One region of the Parafrankia sp. Ea1.12 genome, then DNA from elsewhere that is predicted to be linked to it. Evidence: predicted binding sites of a transcription regulator. Region 1 holds the regulator's gene; the other holds the start of a gene.
The links. Region 1 encodes LexA, which represses DNA repair genes until DNA is damaged. Its sites were predicted from a motif close to CGAACNNNNGTTCG; they were not measured.
Positions count from the first base shown of each region.

Region 2: pcrA (DNA helicase PcrA) is a predicted target of LexA. The motif match lies at 6,520-6,533, and genes of this name have one in related genera.

Region 1 covers NZ_UBIZ01000160.1:1,312-16,431, reverse strand. The annotation lists gene rny (ribonuclease Y) at 1-1,688, shown strand, start outside; gene FMEAI12_RS04425 (amino acid ABC transporter permease) at 1,742-2,614, opposite strand; gene FMEAI12_RS04420 (amino acid ABC transporter permease) at 2,611-3,318, opposite strand; gene FMEAI12_RS04415 (glutamate ABC transporter substrate-binding protein) at 3,488-4,468, opposite strand; gene FMEAI12_RS04405 (amino acid ABC transporter ATP-binding protein) at 4,732-5,466, opposite strand; gene miaB (tRNA (N6-isopentenyl adenosine(37)-C2)-methylthiotransferase MiaB) at 5,978-7,465, shown strand; gene FMEAI12_RS04395 (hypothetical protein) at 7,462-8,247, shown strand; gene miaA (tRNA (adenosine(37)-N6)-dimethylallyltransferase MiaA) at 8,244-9,200, shown strand; gene FMEAI12_RS04385 (EAL domain-containing protein) at 9,302-10,357, shown strand; gene dapF (diaminopimelate epimerase) at 10,384-11,277, shown strand; gene hflX (GTPase HflX) at 11,563-13,065, shown strand; gene lexA (transcriptional repressor LexA) at 13,181-13,933, opposite strand; gene FMEAI12_RS04365 (LysM peptidoglycan-binding domain-containing protein) at 14,858-15,106, shown strand.
Region 2 covers NZ_UBIZ01000296.1:21,262-36,381, reverse strand. The annotation lists gene FMEAI12_RS15290 (carboxyl transferase domain-containing protein) at 1-997, shown strand, start outside; gene FMEAI12_RS15285 (alpha/beta fold hydrolase) at 984-1,925, shown strand; gene FMEAI12_RS15280 (M23 family metallopeptidase) at 2,036-2,890, shown strand; gene FMEAI12_RS15275 (TetR/AcrR family transcriptional regulator) at 2,930-3,478, opposite strand; gene FMEAI12_RS15270 (FAD-dependent monooxygenase) at 3,473-3,877, shown strand; gene pcrA (DNA helicase PcrA) at 3,921-6,512, opposite strand; gene FMEAI12_RS15260 (pyridoxal-phosphate dependent enzyme) at 6,686-8,116, opposite strand; gene guaA (glutamine-hydrolyzing GMP synthase) at 9,035-10,639, opposite strand; gene FMEAI12_RS15250 (nitrate- and nitrite sensing domain-containing protein) at 11,247-14,960, shown strand; gene FMEAI12_RS15245 (roadblock/LC7 domain-containing protein) at 14,957-15,120, shown strand, end outside.

The sequences.
Region 1 (15,120 bases):
AGCCTGCGAGCGCCGGTGCTGATCCCGGGTCGGTCGGCGCCGCCGCGGTCGGGGCCGCCAGGGTCGAGCTCGCGCAGATCTCGTCCATGGTCGCGGACCTTCGCCGGGAGGCGCGTGATGTTGAGGAGGAGGCCGAGCGGATCCGGCGCCGGGCCGAGCAGGACGCCGCGGAGCAGACGGAGCGGGTACGGCGGGAGGCCGAGCAGATCCGCCGGCACGCCGAGGAGGCCGCCGAGGCGATCCGGGAACGGGCGGTCGCGGACGCGGAGCTGCGGGCGTCGAGGGCGGAGGCGGCCGCCCGCGACGCGATCCACGCGGAGCGCGAGCAGATCCGCGCCGAGCTCGACGAGGATCTGCGCACCCAGCGGACCGAGCTGCGCGGCTGGGACAGCCGGCTCACCCAGCGCGAGCAGCGGGTCACAGACCAGGCTGCCGGCGTGGAGGAGCGGCTGCGCCGGCTGGAGACCCGCGAGGCCGAGCTGGCCGTCCGCGAGGCCGGGCTGGACAGCCGTGAGTCCGATCTCGGCGAGCTGGAGGAGGCCCGGCGGCGGGAGCTGGAGCGGGTGGCGGGCCTGACGTCCGCGGAGGCCCGCACCGAGCTGGTCAAGGTGGTCGAGGACCAGGCCAGGCTGGACGCCGCCGTCCGGGTGCGGGACATCGAGGCCCGAGCCGAGGAAGAGGCCGAGGACCGGGCGCGCCGGATCGTCACCCTGGCCATCCAGCGGGTCGCCTCGGACCAGACCGCCGAGTCCGTGGTGTCGGTGCTGCACCTGCCCAGTGACGAGATGAAGGGCCGCATCATCGGGCGCGAGGGTCGCAACATCCGCGCGTTCGAGTCCGTGACCGGCGTCAACGTGCTCATCGATGACACCCCGGAGGCGGTGCTGCTGAGCTGCTTCGATCCCGTGCGCCGGGAGATGGGGCGGATCACGTTGGCGGCGCTGGTGTCCGACGGCCGCATCCACCCGCACCGGATCGAGGAGGAGTACGCCCGGGCCGAACGCGAGGTCGCGGCGAAGTGCGTCCGCGCCGGTGAGGACGCCCTGATCGACGTCGGCATCGCCGAGATGCATCCCGAGCTGATCAACCTGCTGGGCCGGCTGCGCTACCGCACCAGCTACGGGCAGAACGTGCTCGCGCACCTCGTCGAGAGCGCCCACCTGGCCGGGATCATGGCGGCCGAGCTGCGGCTGCCCCCGGCGATCGCGAAGCGCGGCACGCTCCTGCACGACCTCGGCAAGGCGTTGACGCACGAGGTGGAGGGCTCCCACGCGATCGTGGGTGCGGAGATCGCCCGCCGCTACGGCGAGCACGAGGACGTCGTCCACGCCATCGAGGCGCATCACAACGAGGTCGAGCCGCGCTCCATCGGGGCCGTGCTGACCCAGGCCGCGGACCAGATCTCCGGCGGGCGCCCCGGGGCGCGCCGGGACAGCCTCGAGTCCTACGTCAAGCGCCTCGAGCGCATCGAGCAGATCGCCGCCGAACGCCCCGGGGTCGAGAAGGTCTTCGCCATGCAGGCCGGCCGCGAGGTGCGGGTGATGGTCGTGCCCGAGCTGGTCGACGACGTGGCCGCTCACCTGCTCGCCCGGGACGTCGCCAAGCAGATCGAGGACGAGCTCACCTACCCGGGCCAGATCCGGGTCACCGTGGTCCGCGAGACCCGCGCCGTCGGCATGGCCCGCTAGCCGCCATCAGCCAGGCAGCCAGCCCCGGCTGACGGACGGCCGTCCCGGGTCAGTCAGCTTCTGCCGGCCGCGACGGGGCCGGCGGTGTCGGCGGCGTCCAGCAGGATGGGCGCGGAGGTGCCGAGGCGGTGGGCCTGGCGCCGCTCGAGCCAACGCGCGGTCAGCGACAGCGAGAGGTTCACGATGATGTACATGACGGCCAGCACGGTGTACACGGGCAGGGCGTAGCGGCCGCCCAGGAACTCGACTGCCGACCGGCCCTGCCGCAGCAGCTCGGTGTACCCGATGACGAAGCCCAGCGAGGTGTCCTTCAGCAGCGTGACGAGCTGGCTGACCAGTGTCGGGCTCATCCGGCGCACGGCCTGCGGGAACTGGATCAGGGTGAAGATCTGGGTGCCGCGCAGCCCGAGCGCCGCCGCGGCCTCCGTCTGGCCCTTGTCGATGGACTGGATGCCCGCGCGGAAGATCTCGCTGAGCACCGCCCCGTTGTAGGCGGTCAGGCCGATCACGAGCGCCCAGAACGCCGAGAGGTTGATGCCGAGCTGCGGCAGGCCAAGGTAGGCGAAGAAGATCAGCATCAGCAGCGGCAGGCCGCGCAGCATCTCCACGACCGCCGTGGCCGGGATGCTGACCAGCCTGCGGTTCGACTGGCGCGCGAACGCGAGCGCCGTTCCGACGGCGACGGCGAGCACCATGCCGGTCGCGGCGGCGCGCAGCGTGTCGAGCAGGCCCTCCCACAGCAGCGTCCGCAGGTCGGGTTCGTCGAAGAAGACGCTCCACACCTCGCCGTCGAGCTGGCCCTTGTCCGACAGGCGCAACACGGCGAGGACGACGAGCGCCGCCAGCGCGGCCACCGCGACCACGCTCGCGATCAGGATGCGACGCCGGCCACGCGGGCCGGGGGGATCCGACAGCACGATGCTCATCGCGGGGTCCTCGTCAGCCGTCGTTCGGTGAGGCCGACCGCCCAGGCCAGGGACAGCGTCAGCACCAGGTAGCAGCCGATGCCGGCGAGCAGGACGGCGATGACGTCGCCGGGGTTCGCGGTGGTCAGCCGCTGACTGATCCCGGTCAGCTCCTGGACGCCGAACGCGGCGGCGATGGAGGTGTTGCGGATCAGCGCGCTGCCGACGCTGCCAAGCGGCTGGACCACGTTGCGGAACGCCTGCGGCAACACGACGAGCCGCAGCGTCTGCGAGAAGGTCAGGCCCAGCGCCCGCGCGGCCTCCGCCTGGCCCGCGTCGACGCCGTTCACCCCGGATCGCACGGCCTCGCAGACGAGCGCGGTGTGGTAGATCGTCAACGCCATGACGGCGAACGTGAAGTAGCTGAAGACGATGTCGACCTGCGGGAGTACGAAGACCACGAAGAAGAACACGATGGTCAGCGGCGTGTTACGAACGGTTTCCACGTAGGCCGTCCCCGCCCAGCGCAGCGGCGGAACCGGGCTGACCCGCATGGCCGCGAGGCCGGTGCCGAGGATCAGCGCGGACACGGCCGCGAACAGGCTCAGCCGAAGCGTCTGGACGAATCCCTCGCGGAAGATGTCGAGGTTGTCGAGGACGGCGTCGATGTGAGACCACCCGTAGTCAGCTCGGTGTTCGGAACGTTGCTCCGGGCGCCCGGCCATCCGTGCGGTCGCGGTACCCCGCGGTCGCGGTGGGCGGCCGGGACACCCGGCGTCAGCGCCCGGCGGCCCCGGGGCCCGGTGCGGGCCCGGGGCGCGCCGGGCGCCGAGGGTCAGGAAGTACGGAGGGTCAGGAAGTACGGAAGTACGGAGGTGCGGGAGGTGCGGAGGATCAGGAGGTGTAGCGGTCCACCGCGGGAGGCGTGGGCATGTCCGGCTCGACCTTGCCGATCGTGTCCTTGTAGGCCGTCTCGTACCGACCGTCGGTGTAGGCCGCTTCCAGCGTGTCGTTGATGAACGTGCGGAACTCGTCATCGCCCTTGGCGATGCCGATGCCGTAGGGCTCCGTGCTGAACGGCTCGCCGACCAGCTTGAAGGCGCCCGGGTCGGAGTCCATCAGGCCGAGCAGAATCGCGTTGTCGGTCGTGACCGCGTCCACCTGGCCGGCCTTGAGCGCCTCGGCGCACTTGCTGTAGACGTCGAACAGGGTCAGCTCGGCGTCCGGTGCCTGTGTGCGGATGCGCTCGGCCGGGGTGGAGCCGCTCACCGAGCAGACCTTCTTGCCCGCGAGCGTGTCCTTCCCGGTGATGGCGGTCTCGCCGGCCCGCACCATCAGCGTCTGACCGGCCACGTAGTACGGGCCGGCGAAGTCGACGACCTGCTTGCGCTTGTCGTTGATGGTGTAGGTGGCCACCACCAGGTCCACGCGGTGCTGCTCGATGAACGGCTCGCGGTTGGCCGAGACCGTCTCGACGAACTTGACCTTGTCCGCGGGGATCCCCAGCGCGTCGGTGATGATCCCGGCGATCTCGACGTCGAAGCCCTCGGGCTCGCCGCGCAGGTTCTTCAGGCCGAACAGCGGCTGGTCGAACTTCGTGCCGACGGTGATCGTGCCCGCCGACTGGAGCTTGGCCATCGTGCTCCCCGCCGGGAACGTGGTGGCGGTGGCGGCGGCCGGCTCGTCGGAGCTGTCGTCGTCGCCGCAGGCGGACAGCGTGAGCGAGCCGGCCAGTGCCGCGGCGAGCAGCAGGGCCGCGCCGCGCAGCGGCCGCCGCGGGCGGGAGCCCGAGGCCGCGCGGGTGGTGGAGTCGGTTGCGTCGATGGCGTCCGTGGGGGCCGTTCGCCGTTTGCTACGGGTGAGCGACATGCGCATGGGCGATCCTTTCCAGAAGTTCGACGTCGGGATTCAGATAGCGCTTTCTGCGGCTGCTGACCGCACCGCCGTAGGGGTGTTCGGTCCCACAATTCCAGTGGATGCGGTCGATGAGGGTCGGCTCCGCGACAGGGCCACCGATCATCCCGGTGTAGCCGGTCGGCGCCCGGTGCAGCTGGTCGGCCCGGCGTAATCCGATCGCGAACCGGCTGGGTCGGCTCCGGGGCACGACAGGTCTCGGCGGCGGGCTCGTTTCCGCTGGATCAATGAGTGAGGACCTTCGCCAGGAAGTCGGCGGCGCGTTCACTTGCCGGGGCGGCGAAAAAGTTCTTCGGCGGGGCCACCTCGAGCAGCCGGCCGTCGGCCATGAACACCACGCGGTCGGCCGCCGAGCGGGCGAAGCCCATCTCGTGCGTCACCACGATCATCGTCATGCCGGACGCGGCCAGCGACCGCATGACGTCCAGGACCTCCTGGATCATCTCCGGGTCGAGCGCCGACGTCGGCTCGTCGAAGAGCATCAGCTTCGGCTCCATCGCCAGCGCCCGGGCGATGGCCGCCCGCTGCTGCTGGCCGCCGGAGAGCTGGCGCGGGAGCCGGTCGGCCTTGTCCGCGATGCCGACACGTTCCAGCAGCGCCCGGGCTTTCTCCTCGGCCTCGGCGCGCCTGACGCCGTTCACCCTGCGCGGGCCGAGCGTGATGTTGTCCAGGATCGTGCGGTGCGCGAACAGGTTGAACGACTGGAACACCATGCCGACCTGGGCGCGCATGCGGGCCAGCTCCCGGCCCTCGGCGGGCAGCGGCCGGCCGTCGAAGGTGATGCGGCCCTCGTCGATGGTCTCCAGGCGGTTGACGCACCGGCACAGCGTCGACTTTCCCGAACCGGAGGGGCCGATGACGCACACGACCTCGCCGGCCTCGACCGTCAGGTTGATGTCATTCAGGACACGGTTCTTCCCGAAGGACTTGCTGACGCCTTCCAAGGTCACCAGCGGCATGTCGCCCTCCCGGCTCTTGTGATCGACGGGAGGCGGATGGGCGCGGCGCCAACGGAGACACGCGATCGACCGGAACTGCGGGACGGACGGGCCTGAACGGGTTCCGGCCATCGCATCATGGTCGTGAACATTTTCGAATGCTACGCCCCGATCATCCGCAATGGCGGTGTTCGCTCGGTGGTTTTACCTGTCAGGAACAGGATGTACCACGGACGCGGCGCACCCGGTGGCGGTCCCGACACGTCCGGCACGTTCCGGGGTGAAGCACACGGGCGTGTGTGGGCGCGGCAGGTGCTGGTCGGCCTCATCGGTCCAGCCGTGCGTCGGCCCGGTCGGCCCGCCTGGCCTGGTCGGCCCGCCGGCTCGACTCGTGCCCCCGGGCCCTGCCTGCCGAGCCTGCCGCGAGCGCACGTGCCGCGCCGGTCCCTGCGCTTGACGCGAAGGACGAGGTTCGAAGGAGTCGATCCCGGCGTGTCGAACGGTGTCCGGGTGCGGGCCGTAGGCTGGGTGGGTGAGCGGCCGTAGCTACCAGGTCCGGACGTTCGGCTGTCAGATGAACGTGCACGACTCCGAACGGCTCGCCGGCCTTCTCGAGTCCGCCGGCTACGTTCCGGCCTCGGAGGGGTCCGACGCCGACGTCGTCGTGTTCAACACCTGCGCTGTCCGTGAGAACGCCGACAACCGGTTGTACGGAAACCTCGGTCATCTGTACCCGGCGAAGAAGAGCAACCCGGCGATGCAGATCGCGGTGGGTGGCTGCCTCGCGCAGAAGGACCGGTCGGTGATCCTGGATCGCGCGCCCTGGGTCGACGTCGTGTTCGGCACCCACAACATCCATCGGCTGCCGGTGCTGCTCGAGCGGGCCCGGCACAACTCCGCCGCCCAGGTGGAGATCGCCGAGGCGCTCGAGGTCTTCCCGAGCAGCCTGCCGGCCCGCCGGGCCAGCCATCACTCGGCGTGGGTCAGCATCAGTGTGGGCTGCGACAACACCTGCACCTTCTGCATCGTGCCGAGCCTGCGCGGCGGTGAGCGCGACCGGCGTCCCGGCGACGTGCTCGCCGAGGTGGAGGCGCTGGTCGCCGAGGGCGCGCTGGAGATAACGCTGCTCGGCCAGAACGTGAACTCCTACGGGCGCTCACTGGGCGACCCGGGCGCGTTCGCGAAGCTGCTGCGCGCGTGCGGCCGGGTCGAGGGGCTGGAGCGGGTCCGTTTCACCTCACCGCATCCGCGCGATTTCACCGACGACGTCATCGAGGCGATGGCGCAGACGCCGAACGTGTGCCCACAGCTGCACATGCCGCTGCAGTCGGGGTCGGACGTGGTGCTGCGCCGGATGCGGCGCAGCTACCGCCGGGAGCGTTTCCTCGGCATCGTCGAGCGGGTCCGCGCGGCCATGCCGGACGCCGCGATCACCACCGACATCATCGTCGGATTCCCGGGTGAGACCGAGGCCGACTTCGCCGACACCCTGGACGTCGTCCGTACCGCGCGTTTCGCCGGGGCGTTCACCTTCAAGTACTCCCCGCGTCCCGGCACGCCCGCGGCCGAGATGGACGGCGCCGTCGATCCCGCGGTGGTCTCCGAGCGCTACGGGCGGCTCGCGAGCCTGCAGGACGAGATGTCGTGGGCGGAGAACCGGGCGCAGGTCGGGCGCCGGGTCGAGATCGTCGTGGCAGAGGGGGAGGGGCGCAAGGACTCCGCCACCGGCCGCCTCTCCGGACGCGCCCGCGACGGCCGCCTCGTCCACCTGCTGGTGACCGGGCCGCATGCGCAGGAGGGGCTCGTCCGGCCGGGCGACGTCGTGGAGACCGTGGTGACCAGGGGCGCGCCGCACCACCTGACGGCGGACGGCCCGCTGCTCACCCACCGCCGGACCCGCGCCGGTGATGCCTGGGCCGCCGGCCGCGCCATCGCCGGCGACACCCCGAGCCCGGAGGACCGCCCCGCGGTCTCTCTGGGGATGCCGCAGCTGCGCCCGAGCGCCCCCGCCGCGCGGTGACCCTGGTCGCCGCGGCTGTCTGCCCGCATCCGCCGCTGCTGGTCCCGCAGGTCGCCGGGGTGGACCCGGTCGAGGTCCGCGACCATGCCAGCGCGGCCGTCGCCCGGCTGTGCGCCCTCGCCCCGGACCACATCGTGGTCGTCGGCGACGATGCCGCGGACGCCCACTACGCCGGGTCGGCCGTCGGCTCGCTGGCCGGGTTCGGGGTCGACCTGAGCTTCTCGCTCGGTGCGTCGGGCACGGGTCCGGCCGTGCTCCCGCTGTCGCTCACCATCGGAGCCTGGCTGCTGCGTGAGGCGGGCTGGGCCGGGCGGTGCTCGGCCCGCGGGGTGCCGGCGGCGACCGGGCCGGCGGCGGCCGCCGCGATCGGCGCCGACCTCGTGGCCACCGCGGAGGCGGACGGGTCCCGGCTCGCCCTGCTGATCATGGGCGACGGGAGTGCCCGGCGGACGGTGAAGGCCCCCGGCAGCCTGGACCCGCGGGCCGCCGCGCACGACGCCTCGGTCTCCGCCGCGCTCGCCACGCTGGACGTCACGGCGCTGCTCGCCCTCGATCCCGCGCTCGCGGCCGACCTGCTCGCGCCGGGCCGGGCGTCCTGGCAGGTCCTCGCCGGCGCGCTGCGCCGCGCGACGCCGGGCGACCCGGCCCGCTCCTGGACGAGCCTGGTCCGCTACGACGACGCCCCGTTCGGGGTCGGCTACCTGGTCGTCGGATGGGAGCGCGCGGACGGCACCCGGGGCGACCGGCAGGAGAAGCGGGCCACCGCGCAGAGCGGCCGGTGACCGCGTCCCGTGACGGCGCCGGCCTGACCAACGGTGCCACCCGAGCCGATCAGGCCGGGCCGGTCATCGCGGTCGTCGGCCCGACCGGCGCCGGTAAGAGCGACCTGGCGGTCGAGATCGCCCTCGAGCTCGGTGGGGAGATCGTCAACGCCGACTCGATGCAGCTCTACCGGGGCATGGACATCGGCACGGCGAAGATCCCGATGGTCGAGCGCCGCGGCGTGCCCCACCATCTGCTGGACGTCTGGGAGATCACCCGCGCCGCGGACGTCGCCAGCTACCAGGCCGACGCCCGGCGGGTCGTCAGCGGCCTGCTCGCCGCCGGCCGGGTGCCGATCCTGGTCGGCGGATCTGGCCTGTACGTGCGGGCGGTTCTGGACGATTTGTCATTTCCCGGCACCGACCCGGCCGTCCGCGCCCGGCTCGAGCGCGAGCTCGCCGAGGTCGGGCCGGGGCCGCTGCACGAGCGGCTGACGGGGCTGGCGCCGACCGCCGCCGCGGCGATCCTGCCCGGCAACGGGCGGCGGATCGTGCGGGCGCTCGAGGTCGTCGAGCTCACCGGCACATTCGAGGCAACTTTGCCCGGATATCGATCGATTTATGACGTCGTTCAGGTCGGCGTGGACCGCCCGGACCTGGACACGCGGATCGCCGACCGGGTGGAGCTGATGTGGCGCGCGGGCTTCGTCGACGAGGTCGCGGCGCTCGCGGAGGCGGGGCTGCGCGACGGGCGGACCGCCTCGCGTGCCCTCGGATACGCGCAGGTCCTGGCCGTCCTCGACGGAGCAATGGACTCCATGGACGCGGCCAAACAGGCCACAACAACGGCCACCAGGCGCTTCGCTCGTCGGCAAAGATCCTGGTTCCGGCGTGATCCGCGGATATCCTGGCTGGAATTTCCGGATGTCGCCGCGGCGCTCGCCGAGGTACGACGTCTGGTGGGTTCGCTCTGATATCGGGTTCGCTCTGACGTGTGGCCGGCCCAGCGCCGCGGGACCTTCGCCTGACCCGTCGGCCCGGGTCCCGGCCCATCCCGGCGTCTGGAGAGTTCGACGTGACCGCGCTCGACCTTGCCCTGGTTCCCGCGCTGTACGCCTCGTTCGACGACGGTTCGCTACGCCTGCACTACCAGCCGGACGTCGACCTTCGTAACGGCTCCGTCCCGGGGATGCAGGCGCGGCCCCGCTGGGCGCACGCCGAGTTCGGGCTGCTCGGCCCGGCGGCCTTCATGCGCGTCGCCGAGGCCGCCGGACTGGTCGGCCAGGTACACCAGTGGGTGCTGCGGATGGCGGTCACGGAGGCGCGGACCTGGCACCGGATGGCCGCGGGGACCTCCGTCCGCCCGCCGCGGCTGTGGGTGCGCATCGACGGCCGTCATCTCGCCCGCCCGGAGTTCCTCGCCGAGGTGGAGCGGCTGGTGCTGGGGCGGTCGCTGCCGGCGGGCGCCGTCGGCCTGCAGTTCACCGAGGACACGCTGGCGTTCGCGCCTCCCGCGCTGCCCCGCCTGCTGGCGCGGCTGCGGGACCTCGGCGTCGCGGTGGGCGTCGACGCGTTCGGCACGTGGTACGGCTCGTTGTCCACCCTCGACGTGCTCCCGCTGGACCTGGTGCGGATCGACGGGCAGTTCCTGCGGGCGACGATCCGCGACATGGAGGGCGAGGCGGCCTTCGCCTCCCTGGTGGGCGTGGCGCATCGGCGGCGCATGGTCGTCGTCGCCGAGGACGTCGACACCGCGGTGCTGGCGGACCGGGTCGGCAGGCTGGACTGCGACCGGGTGTCCGGGCCGCTCTTCTGCCCGCCGGTACCGGTGGAGGACGCCCGCATGATCGCGCTCGGCCGCGGCCGGCCGGACAGGTGGTACAAGCCGTCCGCTGAGACCCGGGCCGAGCCCGGCTTCCGGCCGGCGAGCCAGCCCGGGTGGTCCGGCGCCACCCCCGGCCGCCCTGGCCCTCGGCCTGGACGTCCCGGCGACCAGTACGGGCGTCCTGGCGACCCGCAGGGACGTCCCGCCCAGCCGACGCGTTCGGGAGGTACCGCGCAGTCAGGAGGTACCGCGTATCCGGGTGGTTCGGGGCGAGGGGACCGTTCGCGGGCGGCTGCCGCGGGGTGAGCCCGCCGCGGCCGTACGATCGCGGCGTGCGCTTCGTCAAGGGACACGGAACGGGTAACGACTTCGTCATCCTGCCGGATGCCGACGGCGAGCTCGATCTCAGCCCCGAGCTGGTGCGGGCGCTGTGCCACCGGGGCACCGGCATCGGCGCCGACGGGGTGCTGCGGGTCGTGTTGACCGCGGCCGAGCCCGCCGCCGGCGACAGTGCGGCCGCCCGCTGGTTCATGGACTATCGCAACGCCGACGGGTCGATCGCCGAGATGTGCGGCAACGGGATCCGGGTGTTCGCCCGCTATCTCGTCGACGCGGGTTACGCCGCGCCCGGCCGTCTCGTCATCGCCACCCGGGCCGGCCTGCGGGCGGTCGAGGTGCCGACGGGCGGCGACGTCACCGTCGAGATGGGACCGCCCGAGCTGGCCGCCGGCCCGGTGCCGGTCACGGTCGCCGGGCGGGAGTTCGCCGCCGTGCCGGTCTCGATGGGGAACCCGCACGCGGTCTGCTTCGCCGACGACCTCGACCCGGCCGGCCTGGCGCGCCTGGATCTGCGCGCGCCGGCCTATCCGGCCGCCGCCTTCCCCGAGGGCGTGAATGTCGAGGTCGTCGTCCCGGCTCCGGACGGGGTCGCCATGCGGGTCTTCGAGCGGGGCGTCGGTGAGACCGCGTCCTGCGGCACCGGCGCGTGTGCCGTCGCTGTGGCCTGGGCGGCCCGCAATGGCGATGGGCCGCCCGCAGAGGTCGAGGTCGACCTCCCCGGCGGGCGGCTGACCGTCGGCTGGCGGGAGTCGACCGTCCTGCTCAGTGGCCCGGCCGTGCTGGTGTCGGACGGTGTCCTTCGTCCCGACTGGCTGCGCGCGGCGGGTGGCTTCGGCCCGGCGGCTCCCGCGGGCGAGCGGCGTCCGAGCGTTGTCGGGGCCGGCTGAGCGCGGCCGGGGCAGGCAGGGCGAAGTCCCTCGATCTCCCTCGGGGACCCGTAGCGCGTGGGTGCGCCCGGGCGTCGGGCCGGGTGCCCGACTCAGGTCCGCCGATGTCGTCCGGTGGCGGGCGCCGTCCGGTAAAGGGTTCGCGATCGCGGGTACGCCGTGTCACCCTGGGGATGACGGTGTTTCATCGGCCGGGCGAACCCGGCTGATGGGGCGAAAGAGTGCCGTCCCGGCCGGGGCGGACTGGAATGACGCGGTCACCGTGCCGCGTTGAGAACGGATGGTATGAGTCTTCGCGCTGACGCCGCTGTGGCGTCCACCCGGCATCTGAAACTGCACTCGGGCGAAAACGACGGCCACGAGGGTCGTGACGGTCGCGCCGGCACCGCGCTCGCCCTGGCCGAGGCCGACGGGTTCTCGTTCTTCGACGAGGAGGGCGACGGGCTCGACCTGGAGGACCGTGGCGCGCTGCGCCGTGTCCCGGGCCTCACCACCGAGCTCGAGGACGTCACCGAGGTCGAGTACCGCCAGCTCCGGCTGGAACAGGTCGTTCTGATCGGGGTGTGGACGTCGGGCTCGCAGGTCGAGGCCGAGGCGTCCATGGCGGAGCTGGCCGCGCTCGCCACCACCGCCGGCTCGGTCGTGCTCGACGCGCTCGTGCAGCGCCGGGACAGGCCCGACGCAGCGACCTTCGTGGGCTCCGGCAAGGCCAAGGAGCTCGCCGAGATCGTACTGGCGACCGGCGCGGACACGGTGATCTGCGACGGCGAGCTGACCCCCGGCCAGCTGCGCCAGCTCGAGGAGGTCGTCAAGGTCAAGGTGATCGACCGGACGGCGCTGATCCTCGACATCTTCGCCCAGCACGCGACGTCGCGCGAGGGCAAGGCGCAGGTCGAGCTCGCCCAGCTGCAGTACATGCTGCCGAGGCTGCGCGGCTGGGGTGAGTCGATGTCCCGGCAGGCCGCCAGCGGCGGCCGGGCGCCGATCGGTACCCGTGGCCCCGGTGAGACGAAGATCGAGACGGACCGTCGCCGGCTGCGCGCGCGCATCACCAAGCTGCGCCGAGAGCTCACCGGGATGGCCACCGTCCGGGCGACCAAGAGGTCGTCACGCCGCCGCGGTGCCGTTCCCGCCGTCGCGATCGCCGGCTACACCAACGCCGGCAAGTCGTCGCTGCTCAACCGACTGACCGGGGCGGGCGTACTGGTCGAGGACGCGCTGTTCGCGACCCTCGACCCGACGGTGCGCCGGGCCACGCTGCCCGACGGCCGGATCTTCACCCTGGCCGACACGGTCGGCTTCGTGCGCCACCTGCCGCACCAGATCGTCGAGGCGTTCCGCTCGACGCTCGAGGAGGTGGTGGACGCCGACCTCGTCCTGCACGTCGTCGACGGTTCGGCCCCGGACCCGATGGGGCAGATCTCGGCCGTGCGCGAGGTGCTCGCCGAGATCGACGCGGCCGGGGTGCCCGAGCTCATCGTGGTCAACAAGGTGGACGCGGTCGACCCGACCACGCTCGCCGTCCTGCGTCAGGCGGTGCCGGACGCCATCTTCGTCTCGGCGCGGTCCGGGGCGGGGCTGCAGGAGCTGGTGGAGGCGCTCTCGGCGCGGATACCGCACCCGGAGGTCGAGATGTCCCTGCTGGTGCCCTACACCCGGGGCGATCTCGTCTCCCGCATCCACCAGATCGGCGAGGTGCTTCGAGTTGAGCACACCGGCAAGGGCACCGAGGTCGCCGCGCGCGTGCCCGTGGGCCTGGCCGCCGAGCTGGAGCCGTTCCGCGCCTGACGGCCCTGCCTGAACACCAGCCCCGACGGAACACCGCGAGCTGAACACCGCACCGGTCAGACGCCTGACGTCTGACCGGTGCCCGGCCTGCCCGGTGCCGGCCGCGTGCCGGGGATCAGACCCGGCGCATCACCGCCACGATGCGGCCGAGGATGGTCGCGTCCTCGGCCGGGATGTCGGAGAATGCCGGGTTCTCCGGCGCCAGCCACACCCGGCCGTCGCGCTGCCGGAACCGCTTGACCGTGGCCTCCCCATCGATCATCGCCGCGACGATCTCGCCGTTGTCCGCCACCGGCTGCTGCCGGACGACGACGAAGTCGCCGTCACAGATGGCGGCATTGATCATCGACTGGCCGACCACCTTGAGCAGGAACAGAGTTCCCTCGCCGACGATCTCCTTCGGCAGCGGGTAGACGTCCTCGATCGCCTGCTCGGCGAGGATCGGCCCACCGGCGGCGATCCGCCCCACCAGGGGGACGTAGGTGGGCGTGCCGGCCTCCAGCGCCGTGGTCTCGGCGGGTGCGCCGGCCGCCGCCGCGGCACCCGCGCGGGAACGCCCGCCGGCCTTCGCGCCGCCGATCGGAAGCACCTCCATCGCCCGCGGCCGGTTCGGGTCGCGCCGGAGGAACCCCTTCTCCTGCAGCACCTTGAGCTGGTGTGCCACGCTGCTGGTGCTGGTCAGGCCGACAGCCTCGCCGATCTCCCGGACGCTCGGCGGGTATCCACGCCGCTCCACCGCGGACCGGATGACCTCGAGCACCTTCTTCTGCCGCTGCGTCAGGCCCGAGGCGTCCGCGGGGCTGTCGGGAAAATCCCGGACGTTGCCACGGGTGTCACCTCGGCGGGTACCCCGTTCCTGGCTGGTCATCGCTTACCGCTCTCCTGTCGATGCTTCCGCGCGGCGGATGGTGCCACCGGCGGCTGCCAAGGACCGGGTGGTCGACGGCCCGGCTCCGCCAACACCCACCCGGTCGTTCCAATGCTTTGTCCGATTAGTAACTTTTGATCGGTTCGGCTGATCGGTTTGGCAGGGTCCTTCGTGCTCGGTTCATCTCGCACGATCGTCCACAACTGATCGTCCTTGACGGTAGTCGGCCGGTCGCCGAATCTCAAACGTCTGTTCGAGCGTGTCGGGGGAAGTGTGCGTGGCGGCCGTGTAAGAATCGCTCAGGCGTTCGATCGAACGAGTGTTCGCGCCTGGGAGGTTGGCATGACCGACGGTGGCGGTGCGGCCGGTGGGAATGCGTCAGTTCGGCGGGGTCACCCGGTGTCTCGCAGCTGCGCGCTGCGGCAGGGTGCGCAGGTCGCGACGGGTGCGCGGGGGGCGCGCGGCGTGCGTGGAGCCGCGGTGGGCGGAGTCGCCGTCCGTGGCCGCGGGGTGCGGGGGGTGGCGGTGCGCGGCATGGGCCGCGTGCCGGTAGGGCGCCCGGTTCGCTCTCGTGGCGCCCGATGTGGTCTCTCGGGGGCTGCTCCGGCCGCCACGGTGCCGCCCGGTGAGTCCAGGCGGGGCGGTGAGCGGCGATCCGGGGCGTCCGTCATCGAGATGCCCGGCATGTGGTGGCGTGAGGCAGCCGTCGGGCTGGTCGCGGCCGGGTCGGCCGCCGCGGCGCCCGGGCCGCGTCCTGGGCCGAGTGGGCAGTCCCAGCCCCAGCGTCCCCGGCCTCAGCCCCACGCCCGGCCTGAAGCTCGACCTCGACCTCGGGCCGGGTCCCGGTCCCGGTCGCGGGCCGGTGGGCGGGGGAGGCCGGGTGCGCGGCCGCCGCTGCGGCTGACCAGGCGCGGCCGCATCGTCGTGGTGGCGCTGGCGAGCACGCTCCTCGGCCTTGTCTTCTCGTTGGTGCTGGTGACGGCGTCACAGGCGTTCACCGGCGTCCCGGTGAGCTACCGGACGCACGTCGTGCGGTCCGGGGAGACACTCTGGGAGATCGCCCACGAGGCCGCCCCCGAGGCCGACACCCGCGACACCGTCCGCGGGCTCATGACCCTGAACGGCCTCGACACGGTGACGCTCATGCCCGGTCAGGAGCTCCGGCTCCCCTGACCCGGCTTTCCTGC
Region 2 (15,120 bases), on a different contig from region 1:
CTCGTGGCTGCGGCGCGCGCTGGACGCGGTCGCCGTTCCCGCCCGTGTCCTGCCCGCCGCGCGCGCACCCGACCGGCCCGCCAGGACAGACGCCGACGGCGACCGGGCCGGCATCGCCGACAACAGCCGGGCCGACGCCAGCCGGGCCGACGCCAGCCGGGCCGACGCCAGCCGGGCGGGGAGTGGGCCGGCACCGGCCCGCGGCGGGTGGGAACAGGTCCTCGCCGCCCGCACCGGCCAGCGCAGGCATGCGGGCGACATCCTGGACGGCCTGTTCCCCGCCGGGGTGGACCTGACCGGCCCGGACCGCACGGTGCGCGCCCGGGTCGGCCGGCTGGCCGGGACGCCCGTCACCGACGGGGAACACAGCGCCGACGGGGAATTGAGCGCAGGCGGTGAACCCGGCGCAGGCGGGCTCGGGCCGCGCGCCGTGGGGGTCGCGCTGGCGGTCGAACGCGGCGGCGCGCCGGGGCCGGCCGGGTACCGGCTGCTCGTGCGGGCCGCGGGCCTCGCCAGCCGGCTCGGCCTGCCACTCGTCACGCTGGTCGACACCCCGGGGGCGGAGTGCGGGCCAGCGGCCGAGGCGGGTGGCATCGCGGCCGAGATCGGCGCGGCGATGGCGGAGGTGCTCGGCTGCGCGTCGCCGACGCTCTCCGTGATCGTCGGTGAGGGCGGCTCGGGTGGGGCGCTGGCGGCGTGCTGTACCGATGTGGTCCTGATGTCGCCGGACAGTTACGTCACGGCGCTGTCACCCGAGGGCACGGCCACCACGCTCCGGATCAGCGTCGAGCAGGCCGCGGACACCGCGGGGCTGCGCCCGTCGGACCTGGTCAGCCTGGGTTTCGCCGACGGCGTCCTCACGCCGCGCGACACCGGTCCGCCCGGCCTGGCACACCGGGTGACCGAGGTGCTGACCGAGCTGACGATGCGCGACAGTGATGTCCGCCTTCGCCAACGAAGGGCAAAATGGTCGACAGGATTGGGTGGCTTTCTGTAACGTCGTTAACCCAACCTGCCACGGGAGACAGGTCGTCACGAAGGGGACGGTCATCGGCACTCGGCTGTTCACCCGAATCGGCGGCGCCCAGCTCGACGGCGTGAAGGGCCTCGTGGTCGAGGCCGCCTGCCTGGCCACCCACGCCGCGCTCTACCCGGCCGCGGCACTGCCGCGCCGGCGCCGCGACGACGACGGACTCGCCGACCGCTACCGGCTCGCCGGCCTGACACCATTGCAACGCGGCCTGCTCATCGGCGACCCGATGGCGGCCGGGACGCCGATCCTGCTGGTACACGGCCTCGTCGACAACCGGTCCGTGTTCGCCCGGCTGGAACGCTCCCTGCGCCGCCGCGGCTTCACGACTGTGACCTCGGTGGACATCCCGCTGTTCGCGACGAGCGTCCAGGCGGCCGCGGCGCAGCTCGCCGAGACCGTCGAGCAGGTCGCCGGCCGCCACGGCGACACCGGCGTGCACATCGTCGCCCACTCGCTCGGCGGCCTGGTGGCCCGCTACTACGTGCAGCGGCTCGGCGGCGGCGACCACGTGCAGACCCTGGTCACGCTGGCGACGCCACACAACGGCACCCGGCTGGCCTGCCTGGTTCCGAAGGCCGTCTCCTACCGGCTCGTCAGCCAGCTTCGCCCCGGTTCACCGCTGCTGAGGGAGCTCGTCGAGCCGGCTCCCGGCGTCCGGACCCGCTTCATCGCCGTCGCCGGCGGCCTCGACACGGTGGTCCGCCCGGGCGAGGCGGCGCTCACCCATCCCGACCTGGTGACCGAGAACGTGGTCGTCGAGGGGGCGGGGCACCACGGCCTGCCGTTCAGCAGCGGGGTGGCGCACATGATCGCCCGCAGGCTGGCCACGGACTCCGCCGGCGGTCGCCAACCGTCACAGACCACCACGAAAGTGCCACATCTTTGTGGCTAGCTAGGGGTATCTGTCCGAATCGCACGGTGTAGCCTCCTCATCGGTTTAGAGGTCCCCCTCCCCGACCGGTTTGTCCGGCGGATGCCTTGCGACCATGGGAGTGCGTGTTGATGCGACCGCAGTTCCCGAGATCCGAACACGGAGCACGCCGCCGCCGGAATGCTGGATCCTCCGACGAGCAGGACTCGTCCGCGTTCGGTAGATCGGGTTTCACCGCCATCCAGCTACGGCGCACGGGTGTCGCCACCGCGGTGGCGTCCACCATCGGGCTTGTCATGATCAACAGTACCGGGGTGGCGCACTCGGAGACCTCCCCGTCGCCCGAGATCCGACCGACCGGCACTGTGCTCGGCGCGTCCGCCGGCCCGAGCGGTACCGCGCCGGGAACGGTCAACGTCATCTCCGCCGACGGAACGGACGATCTCTCCGCCGGGGCCCCCGACGGCGAGGCCGCCGAGGCCCAGCGCCGGCTGAGCGCCTACCTGCAGGTCACCGACCAGATCGTGGCCCGCGAGGCCGCGGCCACGTTGAGCCAGCACGCCGCGGCGACCGCCGCCGAGACCGAGCGGCTGGAGGCCGCCCGGTGGGTCCGCCCGATCGAGGCACGGATCACCCAGGGATTCGGCGGCGCCAACCGTCACATCGGCGTGGACTTCGGCGCGGCGCACGGGACGCCGATCCACGCGGCGCACCGCGGCACCGTCATCTACGCCGGCTGGGAGTCGGGATACGGCAATTTTGTGCAGATCATGCACGAGAACAACGTGGTGACCAGCTACGGCCACCTGTCGCGCATCGACGTGCGACTCGGGCAGGAGGTCGCCACCGGCGAGCAGATCGGCCTGGAGGGCAACACCGGCAAGTCCACCGGTCCGCACCTGCACTTCGAGGTCCGCCTCAACGGCCAGTACGGGACGAAGGTCGACCCGCTGACCTGGCTCGCCGGTCACGGCGTCCACTACTGAGACCGAGCCTGGTGCGACCGAGTCGCCGAGGCCGAGCCGCTAGCTCGGGTCACCGGCCTCCGGCGACTCGCCCCGCACACCGGCGAGCAACAGCTCGGTGAGCGTGCCGACGACTTCCTCGTCGGAGAAGCCGGCCTCGTTCGACGGAAGCAGGGCGTAGGCCAGCGTCGACAGCAGCGCCCCCATCGCCGCGGCGACGAGAACCGGCTCGCCGGGCAGCCGGTGGCCGCGGTCCCGCAGGTACTCCAGGTGCTCGCGCAGCACGGCCGTGTCCTGGACGAGCTGCTCCCACAGGGCATCCGACCGGACCCCCCGGGTGATGGCCGACTCGTACAGCGCGACCACGACCGGCAGGTTGGCCCGCATCACTCGCCAGGCCACGGCCAGGTGCGCACGCATCTGCGCGCGGTCGGTGAGGTCGTGCTCGCGGGGATGCTCCGTGCCATCCCCCGGTTCCTCCCCCGCGCCCGGCATCGCCCCGTCCGCCATCGCCTCGCCCGCCTGCCCGTGCATGTCGGCCAGCAGGGCCTGCAGCAGGTTCTCCTTCAGCGGGCCGTCGCCGTCCTGCGCGCGACGACCCGCGTGCACGGCGGCACGCTCCTGCACACCCTGCCGCTCGTGCGTGGTCACCATGACGGCCGGATCGTCCTGATCGGCGACGCGGCCCATCCGGTGGGCGCCGGGCAGGGCGCGTCGATGGCGCTGGAGGACGCCGTCGTCCTCGCGCGGGAGCTCGGCCGGCGGACCACTACGAGCGACGCGCTGGCGGTCTACGACCGGCTGCGCGGCGACCGGCTCGGGAAAATGGTGAAGGCCGCCATCGCGAACCGCGATGCCAAGACCGCGGGCCCGGTGGCCGCCCGGCTGCGTGACCTGATCATGCCGATCGTCTTCCCGCGGATGTACGAACGGGCGACCGGCTGGCTCTACGACTACGACCTCGGTGCCCTGCCGACCGCGGCGTCGGCGACAGCCGACGCGGGCTGACCTCGCCCCACGCCCCACGCCGCCGCGCCGCCAGACCTCCGGGCTAGAGCTTCTCGACCGGGGCGTAGCGCAGGAGGAGGTCCTTCGTGCCGGTCTCGGCGCCGAAGTCGACCTTGGCCTGGCGCGAGTCCCCCACCCCGCTCGTCGTGACGACCACACCGAGACCGAACGTGTCGTGGGTGACACGGTCGCCGGGGGTCAGCTCGATGATCGGACGCGCCGCCGGGCGGCTGGGCTTCGCCCCGAACGGGGAGCTCGGCAGCTTCCCGCCGGACCCACCGGAACCGTTGCCCGCGCCCGCCGACCCACCGCCGGAGAACCGCCCACCGCCCGCGGCCGGGGCAGGCTCGGGCAGCCGCCGCCACTCCACGAGCGAGTCCGGCACCTCCCCCAGGAACCGGGACGGCGGGTTGTAGGCCGGCTGCCCCCAGGCGCTGCGTACCTGGGACCTGGTGAGGTACAGCCTCGCACGGGCCCGGGTGACGCCCACGTAGGCGAGCCGGCGCTCCTCCTCCAGCCCGGTCGGGTCACCAAGCGTGCGCATGTGCGGGAAGACGCCGTCCTCGAGCCCGGTCAGGAACACGACGGGGAACTCGAGGCCCTTCGCGCTGTGCAGGGTCATCAGCGTGACCACGCCGTCCGAGCCGTCGTCGTCGGGTATCTGGTCGGCGTCGGCGACGAGCGCCACCTGCTCCAGGAACTCGGCGAGGGTGCCGTCCGGGCGCCGCTCGGTGAACTCCTGGACGACCCCGACGAGTTCGCGCAGGTTCTCCACCCGGCCCTGTGCCTCGATGGTGTCCTCCGCGACCAGCTCCGAGAGGTAGCCCGTCCGTTCCAGCGTCGCCTCGATCACGGCCAGCGGGCCAGCGGGCAGCTGCTCGCGCAGGCCCTCCAGGAGGGCGACGAAATCTCGGATCGAGCGGGCCGACCTGGTCGCCACGCCGGGTACCTCGTCCACCCGGGTGAGCGCCTCGGAGAAGGCGATCCGCTCCCGCTCGGCGAAGGCCGAGACCATCGCCTCCGCGCGGTCACCGATGCCGCGCCGCGGAACGTTCAGGATGCGCCGCAGGTTCACCGTGTCCGTCGGGTTCACCAGCACCCGCAGGTAGGCGAGAAGATCACGGATCTCGCGGCGCTCGTAGAACCGGACGCCGCCGACGACCCGGTACGGCAGGCCGACCCGGATGAAGATCTCCTCGAACACGCGGCTCTGCGCGTTCGTCCGGTAGAAGACGGCGACGTCCGCCGGCCTGGCCAGGTTCTCGTCGCCGAGGCGGTCGATCTCCTCCGCGACGAACGCGGCCTCGTCGTGCTCGTTGTCGGCGACGAAGCCGACGATCCGCTCGCCGTCACCGGCGTCCGACCACAGGCGCTTGGGCTTGCGCTGGGCGTTGCGGGCGATGACCGCGTTCGCCGCGGAGAGGATCGTCTGCGTGGAGCGGTAGTTCTGCTCCAGCAGGATGACCGCCGCGTTCGGGAAGTCCTGCTCGAACTCGACGATGTTGCGGATGTTCGCGCCACGGAAGGCGTAGATCGACTGGTCCGCGTCACCGACGACACACAGCTCCGCGGGCGGAACGGCACCCGACGGCGGCACCGCCTTCGCGGGCCACCCCGCCCCGTCGGGCTCAGCGGAACCGCCGTACTCCGAGGAACCGTCGGGCTCCGCGGAACCGCCGGAGTACACAGCCTCGCCGGAGCCCGCAGCCGGCTCGTCAGCCGAGGACGCCGAGCGGCCCACGAGCTCACGGATGAGCACGTACTGGGCGTGGTTGGTGTCCTGGTACTCGTCCACCAGGACGTGGCGGAACCGGCGCCTGTAGTGCTCGGCGACGTCCGGGAACGCCTGTAGCAGGTTGACCGTGGTCATGATCAGGTCGTCGAAGTCCAGCGCGTTCGCCTGGGTCAGGCGCTGCTGGTAGGCGGCGTAGACCTCGGCGACCGTGCGCTCGATGTGGTTCGTGGCCCTGTCCCGGGCCGTCTCCCAGTCGACCAGCTCGTTCTTCAGCGCACTGATCGCCGCGGCGAGCCCACGGGCCGTGTGCCGCTTCGGATCGAGGTCGAGATCCCTGGTGACCAGCGTGATGAGGCGCTGGGCGTCCGCCGCGTCGTAGATCGAGAAGGAGGAGCCGAAGCCAAGCCGGCTCGCCTCCGAGCGCAGGATGCGCACGCAGGCGGAGTGGAAGGTGCTCACCCACATCGCCCGGGCGCGGCCGCCCACGATCGCCTCGACGCGCTCCTTCATCTCGCCGGCGGCCTTGTTGGTGAAGGTGATCGCGAGGATCTCGCCGGGCCGCGCGCCGCGCGCCGCGAGCAGGTACGCGATCCGGTGCGTGAGCACGCGGGTCTTGCCGGACCCGGCACCCGCGACGACCAGCAACGGCGAGCCGGCATGCACCACCGCGGCACGCTGCTGCGGGTTGAGCCCCTCGAGCAGCTCGTCCGGGTCGAGCCTGGGCGCCCGGGCGCGGGTGGCTCCGCCCTGCTCGAGCACCGCCGGGCCGAAGGCCCCACGGGACGCCCGACCGCCACCGGGAAGATCACCGTGCGGCTCGTGGCCGTCGCCGGAGCCGGCCGGGGCACCGCCGTCGACCAGGGCCCCGGGGCCGAAGGTGTCGTCGAAAAGAGTGCTCATCAGACCTCGATCGTACGTTCGACGGGCCAACCACCCGGCGCCGCGGCCACGCCGACCGCCACGCCATGCTGCCGGGCGGGTCCGACACTTCCATGCCCCGCCCGAGCCCTCGCGGCCGGGTCTCGCCTGCCCCAACCTCCGGGCACAGGCCCGCCGGTCGGCGCCGCGGGCGGTCAGGCAACCGTTCGACGGCCCGCGGCCGAGCCGGCCGGGTCGGCACCGACGCTGCCGGTACCGGCAGCGCTGAGAGCACCGGCGCCGGCGAGTGCGGCGACCCTGGCGTCGACGGCCGGGTCAAGGTTGCCGCCGGAGATCACCACCGCGGTGGGCCCGACCGCGAGCCGGGGGGTCCGCAGCAACGCGGCGACACCCGCCGCGCCCGCGGGCTCCACCCGCTGGCCCGCCCGGCGCAGCAGGACCATCGCCTCCCAGAACGCACTCTCGTCGACCGTGACGACGTCGTCGACGAGACGGGTGGCGAGCTCGAGGGTGAGCCGCCCGGGCGCGGCCACGGCCATCCCGTCGGCGATGGTGCCGGCGGCGGTTCCCGGCTGGCCGACCGTCTCCGTCGTGCCGGCGCTGCCCGGGGGCACCGTGACGCGGCGACCGGCGCGGAAGGATGTGGCGAAGGCCGGCGCGGCGGCGGACTGGACGCCGATGACGCGGACGTCCGGGCGCAGGCCCTTGATCGCTACGGCAAGGCCACACAGGAGACCACCACCGCCAACTCCGACGATGACGGTGGAGAGGTTCGGGACCTGCTCGAGCAGTTCCAGCCCGATCGTCCCCTGCCCGGCGATGACGGCGGCGTCGTCGAAGGGATGGACCAGCAGCCGGCCGCCCTCGTTCGCGAACGCGGCCGCCGCCGCGAGCGCCGCGTCGACCCCGCCCGGGACGTACTCGACCCGGGCGCCCCAACGCCGGGTGCTGGCGACCTTCGACGGGTTGGCGCTCTCCGGCACGAAGATCGTCGCTTCGACGCCGAACCGGGCCGCGGCGAAGGCGACGCCCTGCGCGTGGTTACCCGCGCTCGCGGCCACGACCCCCCGCTCGCGGGCGTGCGGGCCAGCGGCCGCGATCCGGTGATATGCGCCGCGCAGCTTGAACGAACCGGTGTGCTGCTCGTGTTCGCACTTGAGCCAGACCGGCGAGCCGGTGAGCCGGGTCAGGTCGGCGTCGGCCACGACCCGGGTGCGCCGGGCGACCCCCCGCAGCCCGTCGGCGGCGGCCACCACGTCGGCGACGTCGACCGCCAGCGCGCCGACCGACAGCGCCTCTGCAGCCAGCGCCTCAGCAGCCAGCGTTCCTGCCGGCACCGTGGCATCGGGCGGCAGCGGGGTGCCGTTGCCTGGGCGGCATCCTGCTTCCCGGCCGGACGCGGCCGCTCGGGGGCCGAACGTACGTCGCGTGGACGCCCTGCGCGCGCTGCCTGGCCGCAGCAGCCCCGGCCGCGCTCCGACCCGGGCGGCGGCCGGGGTGACCGGAGTTACGGCCGGAGCTGCCACGGCCTCGCGATCTCCCGTGTCGTCAGCGTCAGCCGTGTCGCCCACCCGGGACGGCGAGGCGCCGGTAGCCGAGGGCCCGCTCACGGATGGTGATGTCATCGAAGATCTCCTGGGTGGCTCGGCGGCCACCTCGCTGTGGCCGCGGCAAACAAAAAAGCCCCCCGCCGTAGGGCGGAAGGGCTGGGCGCGCGACCCGTTCGAGGACGGTCACGCGCCTACGTAATCACCATGAGGTGCTGCGGCACTCATCCAGCGTGCTCCGCGGCTCGGGCGTAGTCAAACCGGCCCCTCCACCGGGGAACCACCGCAGCGGCAGGTGTGCGGGCGCACCGGCCGCCCGGCTTCCACGGTCCGCGGCGCCGGGGAGATCACCGACGGGCGCGGCGCCGACGACCCGTCAACCGCGCACGGGAACACCCTAAATGCCCCGATTCGGGCAGCATTCGCCGTCTTTTTGCTCCACAAACAAGACGTACGGCCCACAACCCGCCAACAAGAATGTCTCGCAAGAGATCTCGACGGGTACGGAAGTCGCCTGGGAAGTCACCGGCGCGGTGCCGCCGGGAACGGCGACGAATGGCGTCTGGCGAGATGCGGGAGCGCGAAGTCCGGCCAGATGTGGCGACATGTCCGCCCGGAACGGGCGGCGCATCTCGATGCCGCCGGGCCGGTCCACGGGAAGGGCGCCGGCGTGCGCGGACAACCGCCGGCGGGCGCAATACGACCCGCCCCGCGCAGGCACTGGCAACTTTCCGACGGGTGGCTGACGCGATTCCCCAGGAGGCGAATCAGCACCCGACACCATTTGACGGCAATACCCGGACACGAATCACGCAACGCCACCCCGACGGGCGACGGAGAGCCTGGTAGGACGTCCCGGCGGACGCTCCGGCAGGCGGCTGACGCCCTGGCGGACGGCCGACGACGGACGCCGGCCGGGCCGCCCGCCCCGTAGCGCGGACGGCCCGTAGCACGGCACGGCGCCGCGGCCGCGGCGCCAGCCTCACCCGTGGGGGGCTACTCCCACTCGATCGTGCCCGGCGGCTTCGAGGTGATGTCGTAGACGACCCGGTTGACCTGCCCAACCTCGTTGACGACCCGGTTGCTGATGCGTTCCAGCAGGTCGTAGGGCAGCCGAGCCCAGTCGGCGGTCATCGCGTCCTCGCTGGTCACCGCGCGCAGCACCACCGGGAAGCCGTAGGTCCGCTCGTCGCCCTGGACGCCGACCGACCGGACGTCCGCCAGCAGCACGGCGAAGACCTGCCAGATCTCCCGGTCGAGCCCCGCCCGGCGGATCTCGTCCCGGACGACCGCGTCGGCGGCCCGGACGATCTCGAGCCGCTCGGGGGTGACCTCACCGATGATGCGGACGGCCAGCCCCGGGCCCGGGAACGGCTGGCGCCAGACGATGTCCTCGGGCAGGCCGAGCTCCTCGCCGAGCCGGCGGACCTCGTCCTTGAACAGGGTGCGCAGCGGCTCGACCAGGTCGAACTGCAGGTCGTCCGGCAGCCCGCCGACATTGTGATGAGACTTGATCTTGGCGGCGGTGGGCGAGCCGGACTCGATGACGTCCGGGTAGAGAGTGCCCTGGACGAGGAAACCGATGTGCGTTCCCTCCGCCTCCGCGCGGGCGTCGAGCTCACGCGCGGACTCCTCGAAGACGCGGATGAACTCCCGACCGATGATCTTCCGCTTCTGCTCCGGATCCGTCACCCCGGCCAGCGCGGAGGCGAAGCGGTCCGCCGCCTTCACGTGGACGAGGTCGACGCCGGTGGAGGCGACGAAGTCGCGTTCGACCTGTTCCGCCTCGCCCGCCCGCAACAGCCCGTGGTCGACGAACACGCAGGTCAGGGTGTCACCGACGGCTCGCTGCACCAGCGCGGCGGCCACCGCCGAATCGACCCCGCCGGACAGGCCGCAGATCAGCCGGCCGTTGCCGACCTGTGCCCGCACCGCGGTCACGGCCTCCTCGACGATGTTGATCATCGTCCAGGACGGCCGGCAGCCCGCGCCGACCAGCAGGAAGTGCCGCAGGACGTCCATCCCGCGCTCGCTGTGCACGACCTCGGGGTGGAACTGCACGCCGTAGAGCCTGCGGGTGGGGTCCTCGAACGCCGCGACCGGGGTGGACGGCGTCGACGCGGTCACCCGGAAACCGGGGGGCGCGGCGGTCACCGAGTCGCCGTGCGACATCCAGACCTGCTGGCTGGTGGGGAGGCCGTCGAAGAGCACCCCGGGGTCGGCCACCCGCAGCCGGGTGGCTCCGTACTCGGCGGTGCCGGTGCGGGCGACCGTGCCGTCCAGCGCCTGCGCCATCACCTGGTGGCCGTAGCAGATGCCCAGGACGGGCACCCCGGCGGCGAACAGCGCGGGGTCGACCCGGGGGGCACCCGGGGAGTAGACGGACTTCGGCCCGCCAGAGAGGATGAGCGCGGCCGGGCGCCGGGCCAGGATCTCGGCTACCGGCATATCCCACGGGACGATCTCCGAGTACACATGGCACTCGCGAACGCGCCGAGCGATCAACTGGGCGTACTGGGCGCCGAAGTCGATCACGAGAACCGGATCGTAACCGGGATGTGCGCCGGTGGAGCCATAGCTGGCGCGAGGTGACTCGTTCACCCATCAAGCCTACGGAGGACGGTGGACCCGAGCGTCAGGCGGCATGGCCGTGCACTCGCCCCCCCATTGGGGCCGCCTTCGGCCATCGCGGCGAACCGCTGACGAACGACCGCCGAACCGACGAACCGTTCGATCGGACGAACCGTTCGATCGATCGAACGGGCCACCGAACGCGATGAACCCCCAGATGCCATCGTTAAGGCTCCTTGAACGTCACTGATGACGATGGACAGACCGACCGACAGTGCTCACCGAGGAGGTCATCCGTGACTAACTCGGCGCAAACCGCCCACAACTGGCCTCAGCCCGACAACGGGCGTACGGTGGGCGCCTTTCGGGTGCTCAGTACGTACCGCTAAGGTGCGTTGTGAGGGACATCCGGGCCCGATACCGAGCCATCCTGGTACGACCCTGTTCCGGGAGGCTGGCGGAGAGGTTGCGAAGGTACGTGCGCAGACAACCGATGGCCAGCAGCACGGGCATGGCCGCAGACCGGCCGCCGATGACGGCGGCTGGTTCGTCCGTGGAAGACGAGGGCCACCACGACGACCGGCCCCCGACGCCGCCCCGGCCCGAGCGGTCCGGTGGTCGGAGTCTTCGTCATGCGGTGACCGACCCCACCAACTGGCGGGTGCGCACCAAGCTGATCGCCATTCTCGCCGTGCCGATCGTGGCCATCCTGGTCAACTCGTCGATCCAGGCGGCATCGGTGCTGACCAGCACCCGTGACGTGAACCGGGTACGGGATCTGATCGAGATCAGCAGGTCGGCGTCCACGCTGGTCTACTCCCTGCAGCAGGAGCGCACGTTCACCACGGGCCTCGTGGCCCGCACCGGGTCGCTGCCCGCGGTCGAGTCCCGGCGGGCGGCGGTGAACGACGCCTACACCGCCTACCAGAACGTCACCAAGGGGCGCGCGGAGTCGTTCGGCCCCGAGGTCCGGGAGGCTCTGGAGGCGGCCGACAACCGGCTGAGCCGCCTGGACTCGCTGCGCCAGGCCTCCGTGCGGATGGTGGACCCGAGCTCGGTGCGGGCGGTCTACAAACCCCTCATCGACTCGTTGATCGATCTCGTCGTCCGGATCCCTCAGGGCAACGACGACCAGCAACTCCTCACGAGCGTCACCGCCACGGACCATCTCGTCCGGGCGAACGAGGAACTCGCCGTGGAGCAGGCACTGGTACACGGAGTGGCGATCAGTGGGCGTCCATTCACCACCGAGGACTACCGAGAGTTCCTGAGCACCTACTCACAGCGCGTGGAACTGCTCCGAGCGTTCGAGGAAGACGCGACTCCCGCCGAGCTCACCATTTACCGGGACAAGCTGAACTCCGACGAGAACAACGACATCGAGAACACCGCTCTGTACACGGAGCAGGTCCTCAACGCTCCCGTCGGGCAGCCCCTGGAGGTCATCGACTCCGAGAAGTGGCTGCGTGCCACCAAGGAGACGATCGACCTCGGCACCGAGGTCACCGGCAGCCTGCTGGGTATCACCGACGACCGGGTCGGCGAGCTGCGCGGCCAGATCCAGCGCGGCGCGCTCCTGTCCGGTCTGCTGATCGTCGTCATCCTCGCCAGCGCCCTGCTCGCCGCCGTGGTCGTCGCCCGCTCGCTGGTCCGGCCACTGCTCGCGCTGCGGACCGCGGCCCTCGACGTCGCCGGCCGGCGACTGCCCGAGGCGGTCCGCCGGCTGCGAGATTCCAGCGATCAGGACATCTCGGACGACGTCGAACCGATCGGTATCGACTCCGACGAGGAGATCGGCGAAGTCGCGCGGGCCTTCGACGCGGTCCACCGCGAGGCGGTCCGGCTCGCGTCCGAGCAGGCCGTCCTGCGGAACAACGTCAACGCGATGTTCGTGAACCTCTCCCGCCGAAGCCAGGGCCTCGTCGAACGGCAGCTCCGCCTGATCGACGACCTGGAGAACCGCGAGCAGGACCCGGACCAGCTGGCGAACCTGTTCAAGCTCGACCACCTCGCCACCCGTATGCGGCGGAACAACGAGTCCCTGCTGGTCCTCGCCGGCACCGACACCGCCCGCCGCTGGACGCACCCCGTCCCGGTCAACGAGGTCGTCCTGGCCGCGATCTCCGAGGTCGAGCAGTACACCCGGGTCAAGCAGACCGGGGCGGCCTCGGTGTCCATCGCCGGCAGCGGTGTCAGCGACGTCGTCCACCTGATCGCCGAGCTGCTCGAGAACGCCACCTCCTACTCGCCACCGGTCACCGATGTCATGGTGTCCAGCCACTCGCTGGGCCCGGGTGCCGGCGCGATGATCGAGATCGAGGACCAGGGCATCGGCATGCCGGCCAAGGAGCTCGAGCGGGTCAACGACCGGCTCGCGAACCCGCCGATCGTCGACGTCTCCGTCTCCCGGACCATGGGTCTGTTCGCCGTCGGTCGCCTGGCCGGCCGGCACGGGATCCGCGTCCAGCTCCGCGAGTCGGCGTCCGGCGGTATCACCGCGGTCGTCCGGCTGCCCGCGAAGCTGGTCACGGGCGACGGCGGCGCGATCCCCAGCGCCCCCCGCCCGGCCGCGGCGATCGGGCCGGGCAGTGGCGGGCCGGGCAGCGGAGGGCCGGGCGGCCAGCCCGGTGGCCGGGAGGCCGTCGCCCGCGGCGGCTCCAGCGGGCTCGCCCTGCCCCGCGGCAGCGACCGCAACGGCGCAGGGAGTGGCCTGCCGACCACCAACTTCAGTCCCACGGTCGACCCGGCCGCGTCCGCCGCCGCCGGCGGATCCTCGCTGGCGCCGGGCAGCAACGGCACCGGGACGGGTCCCGGGTTCGGGCAGGGCTTCGGCCAGGGTCCCGGACAGGGCTCCGGGTTCGGCCAGGGTCAGGGCCTCGGGCAGGCCTTCGGGCAGAGGCAGGGCTTCGGGCAGGGTCAGGGCTTCGGGCAGGGACCATCCTCCGGAGGCTCCCCCGACAGCGGCCCCGTGTCCCTGTTCGGTGGAGGCGGGGGCCAGGCGGACGGGCCCGCCCGCAACGGGCACCACCCCGGCGACGGCCCCGACGAGCGCATGCTCAACGGGTCGGGGCAGTCCCGGCGCGAGGAGAGCGGCCCGTTCCCGACCCAGGGCCAGACCGGTCCCGAGGACTCCGCCGAGTTCGCGCTCGAGGCGTTCGACTCGGGCCCGCTGCCCCAGCGCCTGGACGGCCAGAACGACGTCGACCCGCACACCGGGGAGCACCCGTACACCTACCCGATGGCGATCGGCCGCGGCGGCGAGGGCGACGAGCCCGACCCGGAGCGCGCCGACACCGGCGGGTACCTCCTGCCCGACACCCAGGCGGAGCAGGACGAGTACTCGGCGCAGGTCGGCCCGCCGACCGGCCCGACCTCGATGTACGCCGAGCCGGAGACGGACGCGCTCTCCCGGCCGGGCGGGGTGTTCAACCGGGCGCCCACCCGGCCCAGTCCCGACCAGACCGGGCCCTTCCCGCGGACCGGCCCCAACCTGGCCGCCGCGTTCCGCACGCCCAGGGAGACGGGCCCCCTCGAGCGGCCCGTCCAGCCTCAGGCCGAGGACACCGGCGAGCTGGCCGCCGCCGAGCAGGGCGAGGACGTCGACACCACGCCGATCTTCGACTCCGTCTCGGCGTGGTTCCAGCGCAGGTCGCCGGCGCCCTCGAACGGCTCGGCGAACGGGCAGGGTGAGCGGCGTGGGCAGCGACCCACCCGCGGCCCGGTACGGGCCCAGGGCGCCGGGCAGCAGCCGCCGGCGACCCGGCAGGCTCCGCCCGCGCAGCAGCCCATCCACCAGGTCACGCCACTGCCCCAGCGGCCCCAGCCGTCGGCGCCGGTGCACCGCACCACGCAGCCTCCCGCGATACCGCGTACACCGGCCCGGGGGGAACCGGTCGTCGAGTCCCCCGCGCGGGGGATCCGCCGTCCCGGTCTCGGCGCTCCGATTCCCGGGGCACAGATCCCAGGGGCACCGGTTCCGGCCGGCGCGGCGCAGGCACCGCGGCAGGCTCCGCAAACAGGACCGCAGCCTGTGGTCGCCGGAGGGCAGTCGCCGGAGGGCTCCTGGTCGTCCGCCGGCGATGCCGGCTGGAAGGCCGCGGAGCAGCTCCGGCAGCCCAGCGCCGGCGGCACCACACGGTCCGGACTTCCGGTTCGAGTTCCCATGACCCATCTCGTGCCCGGCAGCGCCGAACCAGCGGCTAGCCGGCGTCCCCCAGTAGAGCCGACGACACGCTCCCCAGAGGTTGTCGGTGGTCGGCTCGCCAGCTTCTACCAGGGCGTGCGGCAGGGACGTGATGTCGGAACGGACACCACGAGGAACCCCCGACGTGACGCGCAGGAGGAACGGTGACACCCGTGAGTTCCGAAGCCCAGAACCTCAACTGGTTGATCAATAACTTTGTCGACCGGGTTCCGGGCGTCGCCCACACCGTGGTGGTCTCCGCCGACGGACTGCTGCTGGCGGTCTCGGACGGATTCCCCCGCGACCGCGCCGACCAGCTCGCCGCGGT